4 regions of the Thiocystis violascens DSM 198 genome follow, and region 4 is predicted to be linked to each of the others. Evidence: predicted binding sites of a transcription regulator. Region 4 holds the regulator's gene; each other region holds the start of a gene.
What was found. Region 4 encodes FNR, which switches genes on or off when oxygen is low (the NO sensors DNR and NnrR bind a similar motif). Its sites were predicted from a motif close to TTGATNTANATCAA; they were not measured.

Region 1 (4,947 bases), 1.6 Mb from region 4:
CGGGAATGCCCAAGTCGTGGGCGATGGCGGCGACCTGTTTCAGATCGTGCAGACCGAAGGGCGTCGGCTCGGTGACGAGCAGCGCGAAATCCGCCCCGCGCATCGTTTCCACCACCGGACAGGAAGCGCCGGGTGGGGCGTCGCGGATTTCGAGCGCGCCGCTCGCCCTGAGCGAAGTCGAAGGGCCTGTCCTGAGCGAAGTCGAAGGGGGCACGTCACGGGTCGCTGGGGTCCATTTTTTCAGCTCGCGCAGGATGGGCACGCCCATGGTCTGACCGACGTTCATCATGCCCTGGGCGAACGTGATGCCTTCCGGTGTCGTGCCGCTGTCGATCGCGCCGGTTACCGCCAAGTGCTCGCTGATCGCCTGCTCCGGGCAGTTCCAGGTGCAACTGCCGCAGCCGTGGCACAGATCGTCGAACACCAGTACCTTTTTGCCGACCACGGCGATGGCGTGGAACTGACAGATCTCGGCGCACCTTCCGCAAAAGGTACAGGCTTGCGCGTCCACGCGCGGGACGCGGATACCAACGTCCCGATGCGTCTCCAGGTCGGGGTGGAGGAAAAGCGCGGCGTTGGGGGCTTCCACGTCACAATCGAGGAAACGCACCGCGTCCCGTTCCGCGGCCACTTGCGCCAGGCTGGTGGCGACGGTGGTTTTGCCCGTGCCACCCTTGCCGCTGGCAACGACGATCCGCATCATTCCCTAGCCTCCGTGATGGCCGCCATGGGTGGCGCCATCGGCTTCGGCCAACTGCCCCGCCCGGAACGCGGCCAGGATGTCGGCGGCGCTGCGGGCCGCGTTCCCCGGCGCGAGATAGCGCTGGATGTTGGCGGCGGAGAGCGTGTCGTAAGCCTTCGGACCATAGGCCCCGCTGACGACTGCCCGCGCGCCGAGGCTGGCGACGAACTGCGCCGCCTGCACGCCCGCCCCGCCCGACGCCGAGAGCGCCGGATTGGCGTGGACCGTCCAGGTGCCGGTGTCCGAGTCGACCAGACAGAAGGATTCGGCGCGTCCGAAACGGGCGTCGAAGGGCGAATCAAGCGATTGACCGGCGATAGAGATGGCAAGTTTCATGAGTTCGTCTCAGTGTGTCCTATGAATGCGAATCCGGACGGGGCGCATCCAGCCGTTCCGTCAGTTGTTGAACCATGGACCGCAGCTCGTTGAGCTGCTGCCGCATCCAGGACATCATCGAATTGGCGTTGCCATTGGTGCCCGCGCCTTGACCGCGTCCGCGAAGTCCGCGTCCACGGCCGCCTTGGCCTCCAGCGTGACTCAGTCCCGCGCGGTTTGCCGCCTGACGTCCGCGACACCCGCCTTGACTTTGCCCTCGGCCCTGACCTGGTTGACTCGGACCGGTTCCGTCTTTGAATGGCATGCTGTTCTCCCGTGTTCTATTTGAGCGTTAATCGTGATTGCTTCACCGAATTTCGGTTCGCAAAGGTTCTGGGGCCGGCATCAGGCCGCGCCGCCATCCTCGCCGATCAGGATCGTCGTCTCGTTGAGATAGGCGTGTTTCGGGATCACCAGGTTGGTGGGCGCCGGAACATTCTTGAACACCCGTGCCGCGAGATCGAAACGCGAGCCGTGGCAGGGGCAGAAGAAACCGCCCTTCCAATCGGCGCCCATGTCGTCCGGCGCGACTTCCGGCCGGTAGATCGGCGAGCAACCTAAGTGGGTGCAGATGCCGATCGCGACCAGATACGCCGGCTTGATGGAGCGGGTGGCGTTCTGACAATACGCCGGCTGCTGGGGTACCCCGGATGCCGGGTCGACCAGCTTGGGATCGTTGCTGGCCAGGGAGGCGAGCATCTCGGGCGTCCGGTGCACGATCCACACGGGCTGTCCCCGCCATTTGACTCGCAACAGTCCGCCCGGCTCCAGTTTGCTAACATCCGCTTCGACCGGCGCGCCCGCGGCCCGGGCGCGGGCGCTCGGATTCATGGACGCGACGAACGGAACTAGCGCGTAGCCGACGCCCACGGCGCCGACCAGTCCGGTCGCGGCGACGAGCACGCGCCGTCTCGTCTTGTTCACAGCTTGTTCGCTCATGGACGCTTGTCTCCTGGCTGATGCGAGCGGCGCCGGCCCTATGACAGGCGGGCTTCCCACGCCACTTGGATAAAATCCGATTGCCGACTTTTCTGATCGACATCATCGCCGTTTTCCCGAGCGAATTACCCTGATATTTGTCAATGCAAAAAGAACATATGTGCGTTTAACTGGGCATCTCAAATCAGCACGAACCACGCTTAGGAGGCACAGTGCCGGGTCGACGACGACGTGCCCGCTGGATTGGATTCGATCCGGGCTTTCTCTGTTTCAAACCCTGCGGCCGCTCGGGATGCGGCATGGATAGCGTGGTGCTGCGCGCCGACGAACTGGAAGCCCTGCGGCTGGCGGACCTCGAAGGCTTGTATCAGGAAGACTGCGCGCTGCGGATGGGCGTCTCACGCACGACTCTGTCACGGACCCTGACACAGGCGCGCCGCAAAGTGACGGATGCGCTGATCAACGGCAAACGGCTGGTGGTGACGCCCGCTCAGGATCTCGCGGAAGCGCCGGATGTCGGGAACGACGCAGATCCCATTTCGATTTATCCTGAAAAAAGCAGTTGAACCACAAAGAACGCAAAGTCTTTCAAAGCACTAGCCATGCGGAGGAAGCCACCTGCGGGGTGACGGTCGCGGATGAGACAAGCATCTGTTTTTTCGCGTCCTTTGCGCCTTTGCGGTTCCAAGTGCCAAATTTAATTTATTCACTCAACTGGAAAGCAATCTCATGGCCTCGAATTACGAAACCTTCTTTACCCTCTCCAGCTACGCCGTCGTCGGTCGCTCCCAGGCCAAACCCTTCCCGATTCTCAGCTATCGCGGACTGAAGGCGATGGGCAAAACGGTCTATGCGGTCGATCCCAGCGCCAACTTCATCGACGGCGACGTCGCCTATCCTGGGCTGGCGCAGTTACCCGGCCCCGTCGAGGGCTTGATCGTCGAGGTGCCGAAAGCGGAGACCCGCGACTGGATCGCCGCCGCTGCGGCGGCGGGCATCCGCGATGTCTGGGTCCACATGGCGCACGATACTCCGGAGGCCATCGCGCTGGCCGCGGAGAAAGGCATCAATCTGCGCACTGGCACCTGTGCCGTGATGTACCTGAATCCCGGTTTGTCATACCACAGCATTCACAAGCTCATCATGAAGATGGTCGGTAAGTATTGATGCGTCGCCATCGCTTCTCTTTCGACTGACGTGGAGACCGCAGATGAATCAACGCAAAACATTCGCACTCGTCTTGACCGTCCTTGGTCTGCTGCTCGCGGTTGCCGGACCTTTTCTGCCCGGCGGCATCCATCTGACGCCAGTTGGCCCGCCGGGGGCCGGACATGTGACGAGCCTTGTCGCCACGGACCAGGGCGACATCCTGGCGGGCACCCAGGCGGGTGAGGTCTGGCGTCTGCGCGGCGGAGCCTGGACGCGGGAAAACCTGGCGCTGGGCGGTCAGCCGGTGCTGGCCCTGCTCGGCGAGCCGGGACGCACGCCGGTAGGGACCGCCGCGGGACTCTTTCCGCCGGCCGGCGAGTCGCCGCTGGAGGATCGGGTCGGCAGTCTGTTGCAGACCGAGCTGGGGCTGCTGGCGGGGACCGTTGGCGGCGTGCGTCTGCTCGTCAATGGCCGCTGGTCCGCGCCGGGGCCGGTGGCAAACATCTATAGTCTGAGCGGTCAGCGACATGGCGACGGGCACTGGCTGCATGCAGGGACCATCGGCGCGGGCGTGCTGTCCACGTCAGCGGCCGAGGCGGGCGCCGCCTGGCAGCCGAACAGTCAGGGATTGCCGGAAGCGGTGAAGGTCTTCAGCTTCGCCACCACCCAGGGCGGCCTATTGCTGGCGGGAACCGATCAGGGCGTGTTCTGGCAGTCACGGCCGGGGCAACCCTGGCGGTCGCTGCATCCCGCGCTCGACGGCAGACGGGCGATGTCGGTACACATCGCCGCCGACGGCGAACGGCAAGGTCGCGAGCGCTTGTGGATCGGCGGCGACGCCGGACTGTCCTCGCTGGCGCTCGCCGAGCAGGGCGAGACGCTCGCCGCCGAGGGCGATCCGCTGCTGGCCGACAGTGCGGAGTGGCAACCGCCGTTCGGGATCGGCGCCATCGTGTCGAGCGGTGATCGGCTGCTGGTCAGTGCCGGGGCGGTCTATGAATACGGTCCAACCCCGCTGTCCGGCTGGTACTGGATCTCGCTGGCCGGCGTGGTGCTGATCCTGATCGCCGGTTGGATCATGCCGCGGCCCACGGGCGCGACGGCGGACCCGGCGGATGTTTGAGGATTCGTCAGAGGGTGTAGACAAAAATAATTGAGCTGCTATTTGTATACCAGTCTACAACTGAGCTGGTGTGCGCTGATGTCGAAAGCTGGTCGTCCCCCCAAGATTCACGAGGCGGAGCAAGCGGTATTGCGTCAAATTGTCACGGATCGCCCGACCTCCACGCTGTCAGAGATTGCCCGGGAACTCGCGGCACGGACGGGAATCGAGGCTCATGAAGCAACGATTCGCAAGTCCTTGCGGGAGGCGGGCGTCACGCGCCTCCGGGGCGAGAGTGGTCTCGAGGCGCAAGCGCGCGCAACGCCGCGTCGGTATGGGTATACGGATGCGCATCGTCGCCACGACCCCGACCAAAGCTACCCAAGTTGTCTGACCGATGCGGAGTGGGACTTGGTCGCCGCTCTCTTTGAGATGCCGGGCGGGCGGGGTCAACCGCCCCGCGTGTCGCGCCGGAGCATCCTGGAGGCGTGTTGCTACGTGGTGCGCACGGGGTGCGCGTGGCGGATGCTGCCGCACGATTTCGCGCCTTGGCAGAATGTCTACAAGACGTTTCGCCGTTGGAGTGCGGCTGGGAAGTTTGAGCAGATGCATGATCGACTGCGGGGGCAATGGCGCGAAC
Region 2 (4,947 bases), 2.1 Mb from region 4:
GCCGCCTGCAACAGACGCTGGACCACGGACGCCAGCGCCTCGTTGAAAACGGGTTCCTTGAGCCACTCGTCCGGGTCGATCCCCACCTCGCGCAGCCATTGCCGGGGCAGATAGAGCCGACCGTTGCGCGCATCCTCGCCCACGTCACGGCAGATGTTGGTGAGCTGCATGGCCACGCCCAGATCGCAGGCACGGGCGACGAGTTCCGCCGAGCGCGCGCCCATCAGGGTTGCCATCATGGCGCCGACGGTGCCGGCGACCCGCGCCGAATAGTCGTAAATGCCTGAAAGATCCTCGTAGCGGCGTCCTTCCGCGTCCCACTCGAAGCCCTCCAGCAGGGCTTCGAGCAGACGCTTCGGCATGGCGAAATTCACCACGACATCGGCCAGCGCGCGATCGGCCGGATCGTCGATCGGACAGCCGTCATAGATCCGGTCCAGCCGCTTATGGAGCATGGTCAGGGCTGCGGCTTGCGCCACCGGATCACCCTCGACGCAATCGATGGCATCGTCGGCAATGCGGCAGAAGGCATAGAGCGCGATGGCCGGATCGCGGAAGCGCTGCGGCAACAAAAAGGAAGCCGCATAAAACGAGCGCGAGCCGTCGCGCAGCAGGTCGCGACAAGCGGCGATATCCGCCGCCGACGCATGCGAGGTCACTGGACCCATCGAATTAGACATAGGTTGAGGCATCGGGCACCACCGTATCGAGGACACGGGCCGACGATAGGACACCGGGCACACCCGCGCCCGGATGCGTCCCCGCACCGACCAAGTAAAGACCATCCACCTCTTCGCTTTGATTGTGCGGGCGGAACCACGCACTCTGCATGAGGATGGGCTCAAGACTAAATCCAGCCCCATGATAAGACAGCAGGCGATCCTGAAAATCCTGGGGTGTCGTGACGAGCGAGGTCGCAATCTGATCTTCCAGCCCTGGAAGGATCGTTTCACTCAGATAACGGGCGATCCGGGCGCGATAGGGTTCGGCCTCGGCCGCCCAGTCGGTCCCGCCGCCAAGATGCGGCACGGGGGCCAGCACATAGAAGGTATCGCAACCCTCCGGGGCCAGACTCGGATCGGTCGCCGTCGGGCGATGCAGATAGAGGCTGAAGTCCTTAGCCAGCGTCTTGTGCTTGAAGATGTCGTCCAGCAGTTCCCGATAACGCGGGCCGAGCATGATGGTGTGGTGTTTCACGTCGGGGTACTGGCGCTTGGTGCCGAAATACCAGACGAACAGACCATTGGAATACTTGGCGCGCTCAAGACGCTTGTCGGTCCAATGCTTGCGAACGCTCGCTGGCAGCAGCTTACGGTAGGTGGTCGCGGCATCGGCGTTGGAGATGATGACCGGGGCCGCGATCTCCTCGCCGGACGCCAGACGCACCCCGGTCGCTCGGCGATCCTTGACCAGGATCTCGGACACTTCTTCCTTGTAACGGATGTCCCCGCCCTGCCCTTCGATCAGACTGACCATTCCCTTGACCAGCGATCCGGTGCCGCCCATGGCCGAATGCACGCCCCATTTGCGCTCCAGGAAGGAGATCAGAACATAGATGGACGTGACCGTGAAGGGATTGCCGCCGATCAGCAGCGGATGGAAGGAGAGCACCTGCCGGATGAACGGATCCTTGATGTACTTGGAGACCATCCCATAGACCGTGCGATAGCTCTGCAGCAGGGCCATCTCGGGCACGATCCGCGCCATGTCCGTCCAAGACGTAAAGGGCACATGCGCCAGATCTTCGAAGCCGACCTTGAAGACGGACTCGCTCATTTTCATGAAGCGGTCATAGCCATCCGCGTCGGCGGGCGAGAACTGCCGGATCTGCGCCTTGACCGCCTCCGCGTCGCCGTTGTAATCGAAGATCCGGCCGTCGTCGAAACGAATCCGATAGAAGGGATCCATCAACTTGAGTTCGATCTCGTCGGAGAACACGCGACCGCAGAGGCCCCAGAGTTCGTCGAGCAAAAAGGGCGCGGTAATGATGGTCGGCCCGGCGTCGAAGGTGAAGCCGTCCTGCTTGTGAACGTAGGCACGCCCGCCAGGGGCATCGAGACGTTCGAGGACCGTGACCCGATAACCGCGCGCGCCAAGCCGCACCGCGGCGGCCAGGCCGCCAAAACCGCTGCCGATCACGACCGCGCGTGGTTTGGTCAAATCGGAATTCATTTCAGAAATGTGGGGGGCGGCGAGTGTCAAGTCTGCATTACCTAAGTCTATGTCAATACAGATTGACAGTATAGCAGGATCCTTGCCGTGTCAGACCCTGCGTACAGACCAAAGATTGACAGGAATCAGGCGCCGGGGCATTGCGGTGTTGAAAACAGCGGAGAACGGACAAGGATGATCGGCCTCCTCGCCCTCGAAGATCATCGCATCCGATTGCCGCACGGCCATTCGGTGAAGCCGTTCGTGGTGAGTTCGTCGAAGCCGTTCGTGGTGAGTTCGTCGAACCACGAACGGCTTCACCGAATGGCAGTCATCCGATTGTCTAAAGACCATGGCCGCGAGACGACTCACGCGTCCTTCGGCGAGCGGCGACGTTCCGACAGATCCAGGAGACGGTCGGCCAAATCGAGGATTGCGTCGCTCAACGCGATCCGGACGCGCCAGCTTTCGGGAATGGTCGCGTGGCCATAATAGGCCCCCGCGAGTTGCCCATAGATCGCCCCGGTGGTGTCGGCATCCTCCCCAAGATTGACCGCCTTGAGCGCCCCGTCCCGGAAATTGTCGGTCGTCCAGAAGGCCCAGAGCGCCGCCTCCAGGGACTGGACGACGTAGCCGGTGCCGCGAATCATGGGGGGCTCGCGTTCCTTGAACCGCCCGGCGGCGACGGCGTCGATCTGGCGGCTGAGCGGATGCGTCGTCCAGTCCACCCCAGGCGGCGCGAAGCGGGGACCGAGCAGTTCGTCCCGAGCAATTCCCTGGAGCGCGCCGACGATCAGACCCGCCAGATAGCGGCAGGCGTCGACCGCCTCCGGCGCGGCGTGGGTGGTGCGCGACATCCGGCCCGCGAGCCGGACGGCCTCGGCCGGCGCGTGGGCAAAGGCGAGCGGCACGGGCGCCAGACGCATCAGCGAACCGTTGCCCGCGGTATGCGGATCGGTGGATCCCGCGAAGGGATTCCAATCGTTCTCGAACCGCGTCAGCGCGGCGGCAATCGTATTGCCGATGTCGAAACAGCGTCCGTTGCTGCTCCAGTAGCCCTCGTCGCGCCAGCGCAGATAGCGGCGCATCTGATCCTCGGCGTCGAAACCGTCGCGGGCGATCAGACTCTCGGCAAGACAGAGCGCCATGGAGGTGTCGTCCGTCCACTGCCCTGGAGCGAGCCGGAAAGGACCGCCGCCAAGCATGTCGTCGATCGGGGCGAAGGCTCCCGGTCGCGTGAATTCCAGCGTGGTCCCGAGCGCATCGCCCACGGCCAGACCGATCAAGGCGCCGCGCGTGCGATCCCGGCGCGACAGTTCCGTTTCAAGCGTCATTGCATTCATCGAGCGTCTGTCCCCTGGAAAGACCGATCCCACTCACGCGCCGAACCCGGCGTTCCAGCGCATCGCCCAGCACGGACGGTTCGCGATAGAGCAGCGTGAAGGCGTGTCGCGAACGGGTGATACCGGTATAGACCAACTCGCGGGTGAGGACCGGATTTGAGGTATCCGGCAGAATGAGCACGGTGTGATCGAATTCCGAGCCCTGTGATTTGTGCACCGTCATGGCAAAGACGGTCTCCACCGCTTGCAGACGGCTGGGCAGGATCCAGCGGATGCCGCCGGAACCGTCGCCGGCGGGAAAGGCCACGCGCAACACACGACGTCTTGCCCCAATCTCCTGACCGCCAAGCTCCGCTCCTTCGACTCCGCTCAGGACAGGCCCTGCGACTCCGCTCAGGACAGGCCCTGCGACGCCACTCAGGGCAGGCCCTTCGACGCCGCGCGGGGCCAGCGGCAGCGCGAGCGTGATGCCAATGTCGCCGTTCATCAGGTGCAGGCCATAGTCGTTGCGGGTGACCAGCACCGGGCGGCCGGCGAACCAGTGACGATCCGCGCCCGCCGTCCCGAGGGCGTCGCCCCCACTCAGCAATCCGGCGTCCTTGAGCACCTCGACGATCCGTCGGTTCAGCCCTTCCACGCCCCACGGTCCCTGACGCAGCGCGGTGAGCAACTGGAATCCTTCCTGCGCCTTGAGGACGGCGCGCGCCCACCGATCCAAGGCGTCGCGGGTGGCGTCGTCGCCCGGATCCTCGTCGCGCATCCGGGTCAGATAGGCGCGATAGCCGTCGCGAACCAGGGCGGCGAATTCCGGGCTACCCGTGTCGCGCAGTTGGATGGCGTCGATCCGGCCCAGTTTCCCGTCGCTGACGCTCCGCTGGCGCTCGAACAGACTCAGCACGGCGCTCAGACGCGCGGTCGGCGGCTGGCGCTCCGGTGTATCGTCGTGACGTCGATCGTCGTTGACCAGCGCGGCGAGCGCCCCGATGCCGCCTTCGGGCTTGAAGCGATAACTCTTGCGCAACATGACGATAGCCTGATCTAGCGGCTCGCCGGCGTCGTCGAGGTACGTGTCGGGAATGGTCGCGCCCGTGACCCGGCGCAGCCAGTCGCGGGTGACCGGGAGATAGTGCGCGGCGCGCGCGCGCTGACAGAGATCGCCCAGCACGGCGCCCGCCTCCACCGAGGCCAGTTGGTCCTTGTCGCCCAGCAGGATCAGGCGCGCATCGGGACGCAACGCCTCCAGCAGACGGGCCATCATCTCCACGTCCACCATCGATGCCTCGTCGACCACCACCAGATCGGCCGGGAGCGGATGGCCGGCATGATGGCGGAAATGCCTGCTGTCCGGGATCGAGCCGAGCAGCCGGTGCAGGGTCGTCACCTCGGTGGGAATCTCGCGGCGAACCTGTTCGCCATTCGGAACGGCGTCGAGCGGCAGGTCCGCCACCCGCGC
Region 3 (4,947 bases), 420 kb from region 4:
ACGGACTCTTCAATGGCGTGCAACTGCTCGTGCGCGGGCTGATCGCCGCCCGCCGGTTTGGGCTGGAAGGCGCGCAGTTGTTTCTCGACCGACTCCATGACCCGCGCCCGCTCGGCCTCGATTTCGCGCTTGAGCAGATCCGGCAGGGTCTCGGTTGCCAGACGGGTCGAAATGGCCTGAAAGTCCGCCATGGTGGGTGTCGGCGACGCGGTTCGGCGTGCGGCCTGTTCCGCAGCGAAGCGTTCATCCACGATGTGTCGGGATTCGCTCAACAGGCTTTCCGTCAGATCGCGCCGCAGATCTTCGAGCATGGGGGTCAACAGTCTGGCGAGTCTTGCCTCCAGGCGCGCATCGACCAGTTTCGCGATGGCCTCCTCGGACGGCTCCGGGGTTGGTGCCGGAGTCGGTTGCACGGCGCGTTCGATGGTTTCCACGACGGGTTGTGGCGCGACGCCGGTCGCGAGCTTGTTGCGCAGTTTTTCGAGGATCCCGGGCAGGAGTTCGGCCGCGGCCGATTTCGGCAGGATGCCGAAGACCCCTTTTTTGTTCGCGGTCGCGACGAATTCGGGCTCTTCGTGCGAGGTACACATCACAATGGGTATCGACGCGGTGCGCGGATCTTCCCGGATCACCTCCAGCGCCTCGAAACCGTTCAGCCCCGGCATCATATGGTCCATCAGGATGGCGTCGGGCAGTAATGTCTTGAGGATCGCGAAGGCGGACTCGGCGGAGTCCGCCGTCTCGACTTCGACGCCATGACGCTGAAGCTGCAGCCGCAGTGCATAGCGCGCGGATTTTGAATCGTCGACCAGGAGTATCTTCATCGGGTCCATGACTTCCACTGATGGAGTTGAATGGTTGACGCGGGCCAGTCCGCCGGACGCCAGGTTTCGGGTCAATTAATGGTAGGTGAATCGCACCATGGCTGATAGCAGGATCGCCTTTCGTCTGTATGAGTCCGCCGAACAGGTGGCCGCCGACACGGCTTGGCGTGTTCTGGCGGCGGCCCGGCAGTCAATCGCGGCGCGCGGGCGATTTCAGTTGGTGTTGGCCGGAGGGTGCACCCCCCAGGCGGCCTATACTGTACTCGCCGATCAGGTCGCGGACTGGGACCGCTGGCACATTTTTTTCGGCGACGAGCGCTGTCTGGCATCGGACGATCCGGAACGCAACAGTCTTGCGGCCGCCCGCATTCTGTTGGATCAGGGGCCAATCCCGGCCGCGAATTGGCATCCCATCCTGGCGGAGCAGGGCGCCGAGCTGGCGGCCACTCGCTATGAGGCAATGATCCGGCCCCGGCTGCCCTTCGATCTGGTGCTGCTTGGGATGGGCGAGGATGGACATACAGCCAGCCTCTTTCCCGGCCATGCGATCGCACCCGGGGCGCTCGTCATACCCGTCCAGCAGGCCCCGAAGCCGCCGCCCGAGCGCGTCTCGCTAACCCCGAGCGCGCTGGTGTCCAGCCGCGCTATTTTGATCCTGGTCACCGGTGTCGGCAAGCGGGAAGCCCTGGCGGATTGGCGCCGGGGCGCCGACCTGCCGGTCGCGCGGGTCGCGTCCGCCGGGCTGCGGGTCGAGGTACTGGTGGATCGCGAGGCCGCGGGCGAGTGATCCGGGATGTCGAGTGCCCGCCGGAAGCGGGCCAAGCAATTGCCGCCTACCCAGCGCTGACGGACGCGGCGTCCCAACCGGTCAGCAGTGCGCGGATGTTTGCGATCGCCAGCGGAACGGCCGCCTCGACCGCGGGCGTCAGCCGCTCGCCCCAGCCGATGAACTCGGGCTCGATGCCGACCAGCGCGCGTCGGGCGGGCAGGGTGTCTGTGAGCCGTGCCATATCCATCAGGTCCGAGAGGCTGACCTCATGCACGCTCTTGGCGTGGGCGCGAAGCTGGCGGTCCATGGCCTCGCCCTCGAAGACGCGCACGCTGCCGGGGGCGTCGCCCATGGCGGCGGCATCCACGACGATCAGGCGCGGGCAGTCGCCGATGGGCGCGGCGAGCGTGAAGCTCAAGGTGCCGCCATCGATGAATCGCAGCGGGGCGGCGGGATCCGTCTCCGCCTCAAGCCGGCGGATCACCTCGGCGCCGACGGCCTCGTCGGTCATGAGGATATTGCCGAGACCGAGGATCAATGTGGTTGGGTTCAAAGGCGGTGTCTCCTGGGATGCGTGGGGCGGGCGGCTCAAAGGATTGATCTGGATCCTTGCGGCGTCGACCTCCGCCGCTTAGCCTCGTGCGTCAAGCCCAGAGTGTAAACGGAGACCCTGTTCATGTGTTTTGGAATTCCCATGCAAGTGCGGTCCATCAATGGCTTCATCGCCCACTGCGAGGCCAAGGGCGTGACGCGCGAAGCCAGCCTTTTCATGCTCCAGTACGAAGACATCGCGGTTGGCGATTACATCGTCGTCCATCTTGGCAATGCCATCGACAAGGTCAGCGCCGAGCAGGCCGCCGCGGCTTGGGAAATCTATGATTCCATGCTCGCGGGCGAGGATGCAGGCGCGGGCGAAGGCGATTTTCGTGGAAGATCCTACCCGTAGGAACCCGCTTGCGGGCGACGTGACCCGCTAAGATGCCTTCCGTGCGCCCCACGGCTTAGGGCTTGTCGGGATTGGCGGATTCGCCCAAGCCGCTGGACGGGCTGGGTTCATTCGGTTTCTGTGTCTCGTCGGCCTTGCCGGCATTGCCTGTTCCCAGCATTCCGAACCTGGGGTTTCCGCCCGGTACCTCGAAACGCATCTCCGGCCAGATCGCCAGACCCTTGGCTGCGGACACGGTGCCGCCACTCGCCTGATCGATACTCGTGCCGCTTAGCGCGGTGCGCACGATCATCGCGCTTTCGCCGGTCATCCCAGTCAGCTTGCCGGTGCCGCCGGTCAGCGTGAACGTGCCTTTACAGGAGCCCGGCTGGCCATTGCAGTTGAACTCGGCATAGACATAATCGCCCGTGGGACTCTCGATCGTGCAGTAGCCGTGGCCCTGCATCTCGTTACTGAGGATATGGATGATCTGAGTGGAGGGGCAGGTGAAGAGCGCCGCATCGAGCAGACCGTCGCCATTCTCGATGTACATGATGCCCTCGAAGGTGCCGATGAACTGGAGTTTGTCCACGGCAACCTGAAATAATTGGCCATTCGCCTCCCAGGGGGCAAGTATTTTGGCGATACCGACCTCGGCGGCGAGCGGCTGGGCCAGAATCGAGAGAATAAACGGCAACGCTAAGACCAGACCGCGCATTGGATGCTTCATAAAGTCGTTCGGTTCAAGAATGTTACACTGACGCCAATTGTAGGCAGCCGATATCGTGGCGTCGAACGATTGCCGCGCGAGAACCTTTACTTCTTATTCCGACGGATCCAGCGTGAGCAGCGGCATGACGCATCCCGAGAACGAATCAGAACCCTTGATGCTGGGCTGGCGCGAATGGCTGTCCCTGCCGGATCTGGGCCTGGGGCCGATCAAGGCGAAGGTCGATACCGGCGCCCGGACCTCCACTCTGCACGCCTTTTATGTCGACACCTTCCAGCGTCGCGGTAAGCTCCACGTCCGTTTTGGCGTGCATCCCTTGCAGCATCGCGCCGATGTCGTCGTGCATGGCGAGGCGCCCGTTCTCGACCGGCGGAATGTCTCCGATTCCGGCGGACATCGCGAGGAGCGTTACGTGATTTTGACCCGCCTGGCGCTGTCCGGCCGCGCGTGGCCGATCGAGCTGACCCTCGCCAACCGCGAGACCATGTTGTTTCGCATGCTTCTGGGGCGCACCGCGCTCGTCGGTCGGGCGCTGGTCGATCCGTCGCGCTCTTTCGTGACGGGACGGATCAAAGATCCCTGGACGCACTATCTTCCGCTGGAGCCGCCGGCGCATGCGCCGACAGAATGAGGTCGACGCCGCACTCGATGCGTCGGCGCAGAACCTCGGGTGTCGGCGGCGGACAGCCGCCGATCAACAGCCCGGTCGTCTGAATGCCCTGCCACATCCCTAGAAGCTGTTCCGCCGCCTGAAGGCTGTCATGGGGGCGCAGATCGCCGCGTTCCACCGATGCCTCCAGCAGCCGGGCCAGTTTCGCGCGGGTGGCCTCGGCGCCTTCCCGATAGATCAGCGGTCCGAGCCAGGGTTGCTGGCCGGCCTGGGTCGCCAGCATGCGTTGCAGGGTGAGAAATTCGTCACCGGTCAGGAAGTCCATCAGACAAAGACCGAACTCGATCAGCGCCTGACGCAGTCCGCCGCGCGTTTTGGGCAAGCCTTCCAGGGCAGCGGTCATGTCGGTGCGCTGGGCCAGGATGACCTTGCGGATCAGTCCCGGCAGATCGGTGAAATGCGCGTAGACGGTGACCTTGGAGACGTGCGCGGCGCGCGCGACCGCCTCGATGCTCAGACTCTGAAGCCCCCCGGAAAAGAACAGGGTACGCGCCGCGGCGAGGATGGCCGCGTGCTTGGTCTCGTCGGGCGGACGGCCGCGGGCGCGGCGCGGCGGGTCGGATGCGGCGGGCATGCCGTTAGGGTTCGGGTTGCTCATGGTTTGGGATCAGCGGATCGTCGGGTTGATGGCGGTGGCGCGGTTGATGTCGAATGGACGCGAGATTAGCATTTACTAAACGCTTACGTACAGTAATAATGAATGGGTTCGTCGATCCTTAGGAGACCAACCCCGTGCGGCCTTTCACCCTGCCGATGTTCCTGACGCTGGCCAGTCCGATCCTGCTGTTGCTGTCCGCCTGCCAGCCGGGCGTCGAGGAAATGCCGGACGCGTTGCCGCCCTGGGTGCTGACGGTTCCCCTCGAAGTGTCCTCCGTCGCGACCTGGAGCCTGACCGGCGCCGTGCAGGCTCGCCATGAGATCCCGCTATCCTTTCGGATCGGCGGGGAAATCCTGGAGCGCCACATCGATGCGGGCGACCGGGTCGCGGCGGGGCAGTTACTCTTCCGACTCGATCCCCGCGATGTGATT
Region 4 (4,947 bases):
TTGGGTCACTACCATTAAGTTAAGCCGTTCTAAGCCGTTCGTGGTGAGCTTGTCGAACATGAACGGCTTTACGCTCAAAGGTTTAGGATTTTCCGTTCGCCCTGAGCTTGTCGAAGGGCGAACGGAAAATCCTTAACTTAATGGCAGTGATCCTCTTGGGTGGAATGAGCATACTGCGCCCTGCGACTGCGCCCAGGACAGGCTTTGCCCATCCTACGATTTACGCTTCAGCAAAGCCGGCCGCCTTCACCACCCGATCAATCTCAATCAGCGTCGTCAGCAACTCCCGCATCCGTCCCAGCGGCCAGGCATTCGGCCCGTCGCTCAGCGCCTCGTCGGGGCGCGGATGGGTCTCCATGAACAGCCCGGCGACTCCGGCGGCGACGGCGGCGCGCGCCAGCACGGGGACGAACTCGCGCTGTCCGCCCGAACGGTCACCCTGCCCTCCCGGCAATTGCACCGAATGGGTGGCGTCGAAGACCACCGGACAGCCGGTCTCGCGCATCACGGCCAGCGCGCGCATGTCCGAGACCAGGTTGTTGTAGCCGAAGGAGACCCCGCGCTCGCAGACCATGACCTGCTGATTGCCCGTCGAACGCGCCTTGTCGACCACATGCCGCATGTCCCAGGGCGCGAGAAACTGGCCTTTTTTGATGTTCACCGGCTTGCCCTGACTGGCGACGGCGCGGATGAAGTTGGTCTGACGACAGAGAAAGGCCGGGGTCTGGAGCACGTCGACGACGGCGGCGACCTCGTTGAGCGGCGTGTCCTCGTGGACATCGGTCAGCACCGGGACGCCGATGCGCGCGCGCACCGACTCCAGAATCCGCAGCCCCTCCTCCAGACCCGGCCCGCGAAAGCTGCCAACCGACGAACGGTTGGCCTTGTCGAACGAGGATTTGTAGATGAAGGGGATGCCGAGCGCGTCGGTCATCTCCTTGAGCGCGCCTGCCGTTTCTTCCGCCAGAGTCTCGCTCTCGATCACGCAGGGTCCGGCGATCAGAAACAGCGGTCGGTCGATCCCGGCCTCGAAATGGGTCAGGCGCATCATGCGGCCGAATCCCCGACCCGTTCCTGCTGGTCAAGCGCCGCGCGGATGAAGCCGCAAAACAGCGGATGGCCATCGCGCGGGGTCGAGGTGAACTCGGGGTGGAACTGACAGGCGATGAACCAGGGGTGATCCGGAATCTCGATGATCTCGACCAGTTTGTTATCCAGCGACCAGCCGGAGAAGCGCATCCCGGCATCCTTCATGGCGTTGAGATAGCGGTTGTTGAATTCATAACGATGACGGTGGCGCTCGCGTGCCTGGGGCGTGCCATAGACGGAACGCGCCAGGCTGCCGGGTTCGAGACGGCAATTCTGACCGCCGAGGCGCATGGAGCCGCCCAGATCCTGACCTTCGGCGCGCGTCTCGATCTTGCCTTTTTCGTCGCGCCATTCGGTGATCATGGCGATCACCGGATGCGGGGTCTGACGGTCGAACTCGGTGCTGTGCGCGCCTTCCAGTCCGGCGAGATGACGGGCGTATTCGATCACGGCGATCTGCATCCCGAGACAGATACCGAGATAGGGGATGCGCTGTTCGCGTGCATATTGGGCAGCCGCGATCTTCCCTTCGATGCCGCGCTCGCCGAACCCGCCAGGAACCAGGATCGCATCCAGTCCGGCGAGAGAGGCGGTGCCCCGCTGTTCGATCTCCTCGGCGTCCAGGTAGAGAATCTCGACCTTGGTGCTGGTATGCACGCCAGCATGGGCGAGCGCCTCGGACAGCGACTTGTAAGCCTCGGTGAGGTGCATGTACTTGCCGACCATGCCGACGCGGACCTTGTGCCTCGGATGGTCGAAACCGTCCAACACCCGATCCCACTCGCTGAGATCGGCCTCGGGCACGTCGAGCTGAAACTGGCGCACCGCCAGTTCGTCGAGCTTCTGGGCGTGCAGCAGGCGCGGGATGCGATAGATGTTGTCGGCATCCACGGCGGAGATGACGGCGTTCTCGGGAACGTTGGTGAAGAGCGCGATCTTGCGCCGCTCGTCGTTCGGCAGATCCTGTTCGGCGCGACACAGCAGAATGTCTGGCTGGATACCGATCGAGCGCAGCTCCTTGACCGAGTGCTGGGTCGGCTTGGTCTTGATCTCGCCGGCAGTGCGGATGTAGGGCACCAGGGTCAGGTGCATGAAGAGCGCGTTCTCGCGTCCCTCCTCCACCCGCATCTGCCGGATCGCCTCCAGAAAGGGCAGCGATTCGATGTCGCCCACGGTACCGCCGATCTCGACCATGGCGATGTCGGCGCCCTCGGCGCCGAGCCGGATGCTTTGCTTGATCTCGTCGGTGATGTGGGGAATCACCTGCACGGTGCGCCCCAAATAATCGCCGCGACGCTCCTGACGGATAACGCTTTCGTAGATCTGGCCGGTGGTGAAGTTGTTGTTGCGACCCATGCGGGTGCGCAGGAAGCGCTCGTAGTGGCCCAGATCCAGATCGGTCTCGGCACCGTCGTCGGTCACGTAGACCTCGCCGTGCTGAAACGGGCTCATGGTGCCCGGATCGACGTTGATGTAGGGATCGAGCTTGATCATCGTCACGCGCAGTCCGCGGGCTTCGAGCAATGCGCCGAGCGATGCCGAGGCAATGCCTTTACCCAGCGACGAGACGACACCGCCGGTGATAAAAATAAACTTAGTCATAAGAAGCGGGAGCAGAAGAAGGAGGGTCGAGGGCGGTGGCCCGATAACCTCGACAAACTACCAAAATCGCGGCGTTTGCTCAATCGAATCGCCGCCGCCCGCGCAGTCAGCAGGGCAGGGTAATACGTACACGAACTTCTACCCTTGTAATTTGTCATCGATGCGGTTACAAATCACGCATTCTTGATCCAGATCAAATGGCAGACCAAAATCGAGCTGCCGATGGCGAGGGGGCGCTGCCATGAGTCAATTCAAAGTCATTTCATTGGAATCCATTCGAGTCGCGTGCAAGAACTGTACGCTGACCTCGCTGTGTTTGCCCATGGGCCTGTCTCCGGAAGACGTGGAGCGTCTCGACGAAATCGTCAAACGCGCCCGACCCTTGCATCGCGGCGATTATCTGTTTCGCGAGGGCGACCGGTTCCGGGCGCTCTATGTCGTCAAGACCGGATCTGTCAAGACCTTCGCGCCGAGTTCCGAGGGCGGCGAGCAAGTCCTGGGTTTCCACCTGCCGGGCGAGATCATCGGCCTGGACGCCATCGACAAGGATGTACACGCCTGTTCCGCCAAGGTGCTCGAAACCTCCGCGATCTGCGAAATCCCCTTCACCAGACTCGAAGACCTGACCGCGATCACCCCCAGCCTTCAGCACCAGATGTACCGGCTGCTCAGCAAGGAGATCGGTCAGGATACCGACATGCTGCTTCTGCTTGGCAAGAAGAACGCGGAGGAGCGTCTGGCCGCGTTTCTGTTGAGCCTGTCCCAGCGCCTGCACAAGCGCGGTCTCTCGCCATCCGATTTCTATCTCAGCATGTCGCGCCACGAGATCGGCAACTATCTGGGACTCGCGGTCGAAACCGTCAGCCGCCTGTTCACGCGCTTCCAGGAAGACGGTCTGATGTGCGTGGACCGCAAGCATATCCAGTTGCTCGACCTGCCCGCCCTGGAATCCCTGGTGGGCGGCTCCGGACAGGGCCGGCGCCAGCAGCAACAGCAGACCTAATCCGCCTTCAACCACAGACAGCCGTCCGCGCTTGCGGACTGGATGGCCTCCAACCGCGCCGCATGCGCGGCACAACTGGTCTCATCCGCACGTACCACACACAGACGCGCACGCCCAGGATCGATCCGCCCGCGATGCCGAGTGCGCGGATCACGCCCCCCCGCGTCGGATGCATCTCCACCCAGGTGGAACGCGACCTGTCCGCCGGTCATCGCGAGATAGACATCCGCCAGGATCTCGGCGTCGAGCAGCGCGCCATGCAGATCCCGGTGCGAGTTGTCGACTGAATAGCGCTTACAGAGCGCGTCCAGTCCATTGCGTTGTCCCGGATGCAGCCGCCGCGCCATCGCGAGCGTATCGGTCACCTCGCACCGGTCTTGAATACTGGGCGTCCCGTCCCGCCAGCGCCGCAATTCGTGATCCAGGAACCCGACATCGAACGGGGCGTTGTGGATGATCAACTCCGCGCCCTCGACATAGCGCAGAAAATCCTCCGCGACCTCGGCAAAGCGCGGCTTGTCGGCGAGAAAGGCGTTGGTGATGCCGTGGACATTCGCCGCTCCGGCGTCGATCTCGCGATCCGGCTGGAGATATTGGTGGAAAGAATTGCGTGTGAGCCGGCGATCGATCAACTCGACGCAGCCAATTTCGATAATCCGGTGCCCTTCCCTGGGGTCCAGCCCCGTGGTCTCGGTATCAAGGACGACCTGACGCATTCCGTCCTCCCGAACCGGGAACGCCCTGATTGGCCAGTCGGTCGGCACGCTCGTTCTCGGGGTGTCCCGTATGACCCCTGACCCACCGCCAGAGGACTTCGTGACCGCCGAGCGCGGCATCGAGCCGTTCCCAGAGATCGCGGTTCTTGACCGGTTGGCGGTTGGCGGTGCGCCAGCCGTTGCGCTTCCAATTGGACATCCACTCGCCGACCCCGCGCTTGACGTACTGCGAGTCGGTGGTGATCTCGATCCGGGTTGGCCCTTGTAACGACTCCAGCGCGACGATGACCGCCATCAGTTCCATGCGGTTATTGGTCGTTTCGCGCTCGCCGCCGCACAGCTCCTTTTCGGCCGCGCCCCAACGCAACAGCACGCCCCAGCCGCCCGGCCCGGGGTTCCCCTTACAGGCGCCGTCGGTAAAGGCTTGCACACTTTCAGACATGACTTCTACCCCGTGTCGTCGGTCGCACGGCATTGCCCGGCAAAAGGGCGTGCCGCCGGTTCCAGGATGGTTTCAGAGGAGTGAGGGTGGCGACC

Region 1: the regulator FNR is predicted to act here: its motif matches at 2,149-2,162, upstream of THIVI_RS04205 (DUF134 domain-containing protein).
Region 2: the regulator FNR is predicted to act here: its motif matches at 2,288-2,301, upstream of THIVI_RS09770 (phytoene desaturase).
Region 3: the regulator FNR is predicted to act here: its motif matches at 2,190-2,203, upstream of THIVI_RS21065 (HyaD/HybD family hydrogenase maturation endopeptidase).

Annotation. Positions count from the first base shown of each region.
Region 1 is NC_018012.1:925,431-930,377, reverse strand. Features, by position in the region: gene THIVI_RS04225 (ATP-binding protein) at 1-703, opposite strand, end outside; gene THIVI_RS04220 (NifB/NifX family molybdenum-iron cluster-binding protein) at 707-1,078, opposite strand; gene petA (ubiquinol-cytochrome c reductase iron-sulfur subunit) at 1,463-2,056, opposite strand; gene THIVI_RS04205 (DUF134 domain-containing protein) at 2,269-2,622, shown strand; gene THIVI_RS04200 (CoA-binding protein) at 2,786-3,223, shown strand; gene THIVI_RS04195 (hypothetical protein) at 3,267-4,328, shown strand; gene THIVI_RS04190 (IS5 family transposase) at 4,407-4,947, shown strand, end outside.
Region 2 is NC_018012.1:2,201,766-2,206,712, forward strand. Features, by position in the region: gene THIVI_RS09765 (phytoene/squalene synthase family protein) at 1-680, opposite strand, end outside; gene THIVI_RS09770 (phytoene desaturase) at 673-2,172, opposite strand; gene THIVI_RS09775 (ADP-ribosylglycohydrolase family protein) at 2,520-3,494, opposite strand; gene recD (exodeoxyribonuclease V subunit alpha) at 3,475-4,947, opposite strand, start outside.
Region 3 is NC_018012.1:4,736,103-4,741,049, forward strand. Features, by position in the region: gene THIVI_RS23100 (response regulator) at 1-824, opposite strand, end outside; gene pgl (6-phosphogluconolactonase) at 922-1,611, shown strand; gene THIVI_RS21065 (HyaD/HybD family hydrogenase maturation endopeptidase) at 1,658-2,146, opposite strand; gene THIVI_RS21070 (HypC/HybG/HupF family hydrogenase formation chaperone) at 2,270-2,539, shown strand; gene THIVI_RS21075 (hypothetical protein) at 2,595-3,248, opposite strand; gene THIVI_RS21080 (ATP-dependent zinc protease family protein) at 3,373-3,879, shown strand; gene THIVI_RS21085 (TetR/AcrR family transcriptional regulator) at 3,818-4,492, opposite strand; gene THIVI_RS21090 (efflux RND transporter periplasmic adaptor subunit) at 4,651-4,947, shown strand, end outside.
Region 4 is NC_018012.1:4,318,055-4,323,001, reverse strand. Features, by position in the region: gene kdsA (3-deoxy-8-phosphooctulonate synthase) at 221-1,051, opposite strand; gene THIVI_RS19185 (CTP synthase) at 1,048-2,691, opposite strand; gene fnr (fumarate/nitrate reduction transcriptional regulator Fnr) at 2,933-3,694, shown strand; gene dnaQ (DNA polymerase III subunit epsilon) at 3,691-4,410, opposite strand; gene rnhA (ribonuclease HI) at 4,391-4,852, opposite strand; gene THIVI_RS19165 (class I SAM-dependent methyltransferase) at 4,845-4,947, opposite strand, start outside.